DNA from 2 places in the Stenotrophomonas sp. YJH_SMC_43 genome. Region 1 is predicted to be linked to the other one. Evidence: riboswitches for the same ligand, from Rfam matches in the RefSeq annotation. Region 1 holds a riboswitch; the other holds the start of a gene.

Region 1 (3,398 bases):
GCGCGCGCATCATCTTCGGTGATGACCAGGACGACCGGCGACCGAAGCGGTAGGAGCGCACGCAACGGGGTCGGCTCCCTTTCCGCAGGAAAGGGCTCTGACCCGGTCAACACCCTCCACGCATGGCGTGGATCTACCGGTTCATCGGGCCACCGGACATCCGTCGTTTCGACCAGGTCCGGCAGAAGTCCTCCTTCCTTGCGGTGTCGGCAATCTGCGCGGTACTCCAATGCCGGGTGATCCAGATCGTCAATGCGGTACTGCTGAGCTGCCAGCGCAGCACGCCGCGCTGCGGTTGCCGCCACAGATAGCGCCGGGCAATCCAGAAGGCCTCCCGCTCCACTTCAGGCACCTTCTTCATCGCGTCGTTGTCGAAGAACTGGGCGGTGAAGCGCCAGGGGTTCATCGGCCGATACCCCGCCCGTGGCTCACTGCTGCACGCAGCCACACCACTGAGCGCACGGTCGGCCGGCTTCGGCCGACCGCCTGCTAATACCAGCCCGAGCAGGTACAGCAGTCCAGGCAGCAGCGCGATGCCGGCGACCAGCACGACGACGGAGATCCATGCCTTGCCGGCGGCACGCATCGCTCACTGCGCCTTCGGTTTCGGGTACCACAGCGCGTTGACGATGACCCAGCGCTGGTCGAAGCGCCCCATGTGGAAGTAATCGACGAACCACGGGGTCTCCAGCCGTACCGAGGCCGCGTTGCCGGTCACGTCCAGCACCGTGCAGCGACGATCCCATTGATCCTTCGGGGTCTTCAACGCGCCCTGCTTCGTCAGCAAGACCAGCTCCTCCTTCGACATCCGGCGCAGGCCCAGGCGTTCGTCAGGTGTATCGCCGAGCACAGCGCGCTTGGCCAGGTCCGGATGCAGGGAGCGGGCGACGCGCTGCGGGTCGGCTTCCAGCTGGCCATCGACATAGTCGTGGCAGGTGGCTTCGATGGCCGCGAGGGTGGCCGGGGCGGCGGCGGGGCTTGTGCCTGCGGAAAGAGCGAACAGCAGGGCGATCGTGGACATCCGGGTCTCCAGCTCTGGGCGCGAGGCGATCATCGCACGGGCCGGGTAGCCCATCCACGCGTGGCGTGGATCTACAGGACCGGCGCCTGCAGCCAAGCCAGCTTGCGTTCGCGGGGCTGCTGCTTGAGCTGCCACTCGGCGCGGGAGGCGGCGGCCCGGTCCGGGTATTCGCGCACGGCCAGCACGCGCAGCGGCGGCCGGGCCCGGGTGTAGCGCGCGCCCTTGCCGGCCTGGTGGGCGGCGAAACGCGCCTCCACATCGGTGCTGATGCCGGCGTAATAGCTGCCATCGCGGCATTCGAGCAGGTACAGGAACCACGGGCGGAGGGACGGGGCCATGCCTGGATTATGCCGTGCTGCACTGCAGCGGATATACTGGCGCCCGAATGCAGGAGAGAGGCGCCGCGCTGGCGCCCGCCGAAGGCGCAGGCTCCCATGATCGCTCAGGCCGGTGGGCTGGAATCCCACCAACCATGCATTCGACTCGCCGAGCTGGAGAGAGGTCACCGGGCACGCCCGGGACGATCCGCCGAAGGGGCACGCGGCCCATGCCGCTGAACTCTCAGGCAAAAGGACAGCGGGAGCGGCACCGGTCATCGTCATCCCGTCATTGCGCAGGCTGTGGCGGTAGTCGCGCATGGCCGGCCCCACCGCGCCCGGAGCCTGTCCCATGCTGCTGTCCATCATCTACCTGATTGCCATTTCCGCCGAGGCCATGACTGGCGCACTGTCCGCAGGCCGCCGCCGCATGGACCTGTTCGGCGTGGTCATGATCGCCTGCGTCACCGCACTCGGTGGCGGTTCGCTGCGCGACATCCTGCTCGGCCACTACCCGCTGGGCTGGGTCAAACATCCCGAGTACCTCGGCTTCACCGTGTGTGCGGCGCTGATCGCCACCTGGGTGGCGCGCTGGATGCACCACTTCCGCCGCACCTTCCTGGTGCTCGACGGCCTGGGCCTGATCGCCTTCACCCTGATCGGCTGCTCGATCGCGCGCGAAGCCGGCCATGCGATGCCGATCGTGCTGATCGCCGGCATGCTGACCGGCGCGTTCGGCGGCGTGCTGCGCGACATCCTCTGCAACGAGGTACCACTCATCTTCCAGAAGGAGCTGTACGCGATCATCGCGCTGCTGACCGGCGCGGCCTACCTGTTGCTGCTGCACTGGGGCGTGGCCGATGCCACCGCAATCCTGTGCTGCCTCGGCGGCGGCTTCGCGCTGCGCCTGCTGGCGATCCACTACCGCTGGGAAATGCCGAAGTTCGTGTACCACGACGAAGTGCATTGAAGTTCGCGTTCTCCACGTCGCCCAGCGCTTGTTGCCGTGTTGCGTTGGGACGCTGTCTCCAGCGCCGCGGCGCCCATCTGGTCCCTCAGTGGCGGACCACGAATCCCCCCGAGCGCCCACTGGACGGCGCCCGCAGCTCTTCATCGAATGCATCCTTGATCGCGTTGATCGCCGCGCCGCGGTCCATCCCGCCACTCACGACCAGAGCATCTGCGACATGCTGGGCGACGTCTGCCAGGATGCGTCCCCACGCATGCTCCTCTCGAATGCCAGGACGATCTCCATACAGGCCAACGTTCAGCGAAGCATGCAATCCCCGTTCGGCAATCCACACGCGGATCATCTCGATGGAATCCTCATCGCGCTGTGCGGCTTCTGGAATGATCAGTTCTTTCATGGCTGCGGCCACCAAACAGGAAGTGGCATTGTGACGTGACCTGGAGCGTACGTGGAGCGGATCTTCTACAAAGCCCCGCGCTTCGCGGGCTCGACGCTACATGAAGGCCCCATCCATCGTTCTCACCACCCCGGCGATGTACCTGGCGCTGTCGCTCATGCGCAGCGCCAGGCGCATCGCCGGTGCAGATGGGCCGGTCTCCAACTCCGACCGGCCCTGATCGCGGCCGCACCCCCGCAGGCGCTGGCCGCCATCCACACACGTGCCGCACTCAAGCGGCTTCCATCAGGCGGCTTCGGACACCTTCACTTCACGGCGGGCGCGCACGGCCGCGGCCAGCCGCTCCAGCACCGTCACGGTGGTGTCCCAGTCGATGCAGCCATCGGTGATGCTCTGCCCGTAGACCAGCGGTTGGCCTTCCACCAGTTCCTGGCGACCACCAACCAGATGGCTCTCGATCATCACGCCAACGATGCGTTGTTCGCCGTCTTCCAGCTGAACGGCGATGTCGTCGATCACCTTCGGCTGGTTCTCCGGATTCTTCAGGCTGTTGGCATGGCTGGCGTCGATCATCAGGCGCGCTGGCAGCTTGGCCTTGGCCAGCACCTGGCAGGCCTCGGCAACACTGCCTGCGTCGTAGTTCGGCTGCTTGCCGCCGCGCAGGATCACATGGCAATCCGGGTTGCCGGTGGT
Region 2 (3,398 bases), on a different contig from region 1:
TCGCCAGGTCCTTGTCGGCCAGCGAACGCAGGTAGCGCAGCAGTTCGTGCTCGCTGTGGTGGGTGTTGAACACCGGATGGGTCAGGAACGCGGACTGGCGCAGCAGGCCGGCCGGCAGCGCGTCGGCGGTGCTGGCATCCAGCGCGTCGACGTCCAGCGAAGCACCGAACACTGCAGCCACGGCGACGATGTCGGCGCGGGTGGTGGTCTCGTCCAGGCTGATGCCGACCGAGTCGCTGTCGATCGCGCGCAGGTTGTAGCCGGCGGCGCGGGCCTTGGCATGGATCTCATCGGCGTGCACGCCGGTGACATGCAGGGTGTCGAAGAAGTCGCCACCAACCTGCACGCCGGCATTGCGCAGCGCTGCGGCCAGGATCGAGGCCAGGCGATGGGTGCGGCGGGCAATGCGGGTCAGGCCTTCCGGGCCGTGGTAAACGGCGTACATCGAGGCCATCACCGCCAGCAGCACCTGCGCGGTACAGATGTTGGAAGTCGCCTTCTCGCGGCGGATGTGCTGCTCGCGGGTCTGCAGGGTCAGGCGGTAGGCCGGGTTGCCCTGGGCATCGACCGAAACACCGATCAGGCGGCCCGGCATCGAGCGCTTGTAGGCGTCACGGCAGGCCATGAAGGCGGCGTGCGGGCCACCGAAGCCGAACGGCACGCCGAAACGCTGGCTGTTGCCGACCACGATGTCCGCGCCCCATTCGCCCGGGGCGGCCAGCAGGGTCAGGGCCAGCAGGTCGGTGGCCACGGCCACCAGGCCGCCGCGTGCGTGCACGGCATCGACCAGCGCCTTGTAGTCGCCCACCTGGCCGAAGGTATCCGGATACTGCAGCAGCAGGCCGAAGGCTTCCGCTTCCAGTGCTTCGGCCGGGGTGCCGACGCGCAGCACGATGCCCATGGGCTCGGCGCGGGTACGCAGCAGTTCCAGCGTCTGCGGATGCACGGCGTCGTGCACGAAGAAGGTGTCCGACTTGGACTTGGCCGAACGCTTGGCCAGGGTCATCGCTTCAGCAGCGGCGGTGGCTTCGTCCAGCAGCGAGGCGTTGGCGATTTCCATGCCGGTCAGGTCGGCGCACAGGGTCTGGAAGTTGATCAGCGCTTCCATGCGGCCCTGCGAGATTTCCGCCTGGTACGGAGTGTAGGCGGTGTACCAGGCCGGGTTTTCCAGGATGTTGCGCAGGATCACGTTCGGCGTGTGGGTGCCGTAGTAGCCCTGGCCGATGAAGCTGCGCAGCACGGTGTTCTTGTCGGCGATCGCACGGATCTTCGCCAGTGCCTGTACTTCGGTCATCGACTCCGGCAGCGCCAGCGGTGCCGGCGACTTGATCTTGGCCGGTACGATGGCATCGGTCATGCCATCCAGCGACGCGTGGCCGACGACATCGAGCATCTGCGCGATCTCGGCGTCGTTGGGGCCGATGTGGCGCTCGACGAACGCGTTGTGGTGCTCGAGCTCACGCAGGGAAGGGGTGTTCTGGGACATGGCGAAGGATCCGTCAGGAAAGGGCACACGCACGGGCACAAGCCGCCTGTCGGCGGTCTGCGGGGCGCCCCTCTGTCCTTTTGCCTGAGAGTTTAAAAGCGCGGAAAACCGCAGCTTCGTGCCCCTTCGGCGCCGGATCGAACCGGTCTCTCCAGAGTTGTGTTACGGGTGGTATCGGGCCTGAGCGATTACGGGCGTTGCGCCTTCGGCAGCGGTGTTCCGCTTCTCCCACCGTGTTGCCCGCCGATTATAGCCCGTTGCGGGCCCGGCCAGCGGCCGCCGGTCGGTGCCGCCGCGCCTGAATGGCCGATGGCCCGGCCGTGCGTTTTGTGCAGTGCTGCATGGCATCAGGCGCAATCCCCACCTATGATGGGCGGATACCCGAATTCATCTGGCGCCGTCCCCGTTGTTGCGGGACCGGCGCCCGCCGTGCGTGCCCCGCATGGCCCTGCCGGACGCTTCCTCCATGACCGCCGCTGTTGCCCCTTCCACCCGCCGCATGGCCCTGCTGCTTGCCGGCCTGGCCATGTTCGGCCCGTTCTCGATCGACACCATCTTCCCGGCGTTCCCGCAGCTGGCCCAGCGCCTGGCGGTGGACGAGGTGGCGGTGCAGCAGACCATCAGCGTGTACCTGCTGTTCTACGGCCTGATGAGCCTGGCGCACGGCCCGCTGTCCGATGCCTGGGGCCGCAAGCGGGTGATCCTGGGCGGCCTGGTGGTGTTCGTCGGCGCCTCGGTCGGCTGCGCGCTGTCCACCGACCTGTCCACGCTGCTGGCGTTCCGCGCGCTGCAGGGCCTGTCGGCGGGTGTCGGCATGATCGTCGGCCGCGCGGTGATCCGCGACCTGTACCACGGCCACGATGCCCAGCGGCTGATGAGCCAGGTGTCGATGCTGTTCGGCATCGCTCCGGCCATCGCACCGATCATCGGTGGCTGGATCCTGCTCAGTGGCGCCGGCTGGCCGCTGATCTTCTGGTTCCTGGTGGTGTTCGGGCTGGTGCTGTTGGCGGCCACCGCGTGCTTCCTGCCGGAAACCCATCCGGTCGAGGCACGGGTGCCGCTGTCGCCGCGCGTGCTGCTGCGTGACTACGTGCGCATCGGCTTCAACCCGCGCTTCCTGCGCCTGGCGCTGGCCGGCAGCATCGGTTTCGGCGGCATCTTCCTGTACATCTCCTCGGCACCGGTGTTGGTGATGCAGCACCTGCACCTGGGCGAGGGCGGTTTCGCCTGGTTGTTCATCCCCACCATCGGCGGCATGACCACCGGCTCGTTCCTGTCCGGGCGCATGGCCGGGCACACCACGCCCACACGCCAGGTCGCCATCGGTTTCAGCCTGTGCGCGCTGTCGGCGCTGCTGAATGTCGGCTACGTGGCGCTGTCGCCGCAGTTCGTGCTGCCGTGGGCGGTGCTGCCGATCTTCCTGGGCGGCATGGGCATGGCCCTGATCTTCCCGATCCTGGCCTTGGCGGTGCTGGACATGTACCCGCACCAGCGCGGCCTGGCCTCGTCGCTGCAGGCCTTCGTGCAGCTGATGATCAGCACCGTGGTGGCCGGCGTGGTGTCGCCGCTGCTCAGTGCCAGCCCGCTGCACCTGGCGCTGGGCCAGGCCGCGTTCTTCGGCGCCGGATTCGTTTTCTGGTACTGGGAACACCAGCGTGAACGCGCGGCGCAGGCAGCCTGCACGGGCCATTGAGCAGCGCGCAGGGGTAGGGCAGGCCGCGATGCCCGTAACGCTTGCGGCGAGGAGCGACCGGACTAGGCTGGGGACTCCAGCCAGCCGGTGCGTGGATGCACGACAGCCAGCCGATCCGATGTCGTTGCATGAGGTTCCCCCATGGCTGCGCAGCAGACCTATCGCCTGTTCGAGGTGGCGCTGAAGGAGCGCCGCGTTCTTTCCCCTTCCCTGGACCGC

Evidence for each region. Region 1 has a riboswitch for glycine ahead of AC5QAH_RS14995 (trimeric intracellular cation channel family protein). Riboswitches for the same ligand answer to the same signal wherever they lie in the genome.
Region 2: it holds a riboswitch for glycine, as region 1 does, so the genes downstream of both, gcvP (aminomethyl-transferring glycine dehydrogenase) here and AC5QAH_RS14995 (trimeric intracellular cation channel family protein) in region 1, are expected to answer to the same signal.

The regions. Positions count from the first base shown of each region.
Region 1 is NZ_JCAFVQ010000003.1:618,200-621,597, forward strand. It holds gene AC5QAH_RS14975 (NAD(P)/FAD-dependent oxidoreductase) at 1-53, shown strand, start outside; gene AC5QAH_RS14980 (hypothetical protein) at 134-586, opposite strand; gene AC5QAH_RS14985 (nuclear transport factor 2 family protein) at 590-1,021, opposite strand; gene AC5QAH_RS14990 (GIY-YIG nuclease family protein) at 1,093-1,359, opposite strand; glycine riboswitch at 1,400-1,489, shown strand; glycine riboswitch at 1,503-1,606, shown strand; gene AC5QAH_RS14995 (trimeric intracellular cation channel family protein) at 1,691-2,308, shown strand; gene AC5QAH_RS15000 (DUF5076 domain-containing protein) at 2,394-2,705, opposite strand; gene AC5QAH_RS15005 (3-deoxy-7-phosphoheptulonate synthase) at 2,991-3,398, opposite strand, start outside.
Region 2 is NZ_JCAFVQ010000001.1:44,112-47,509, forward strand. It holds gene gcvP (aminomethyl-transferring glycine dehydrogenase) at 1-1,486, opposite strand, end outside; glycine riboswitch at 1,549-1,651, opposite strand; gene AC5QAH_RS00190 (multidrug effflux MFS transporter) at 1,953-3,179, shown strand; gene AC5QAH_RS00195 (siderophore-interacting protein) at 3,321-3,398, shown strand, end outside.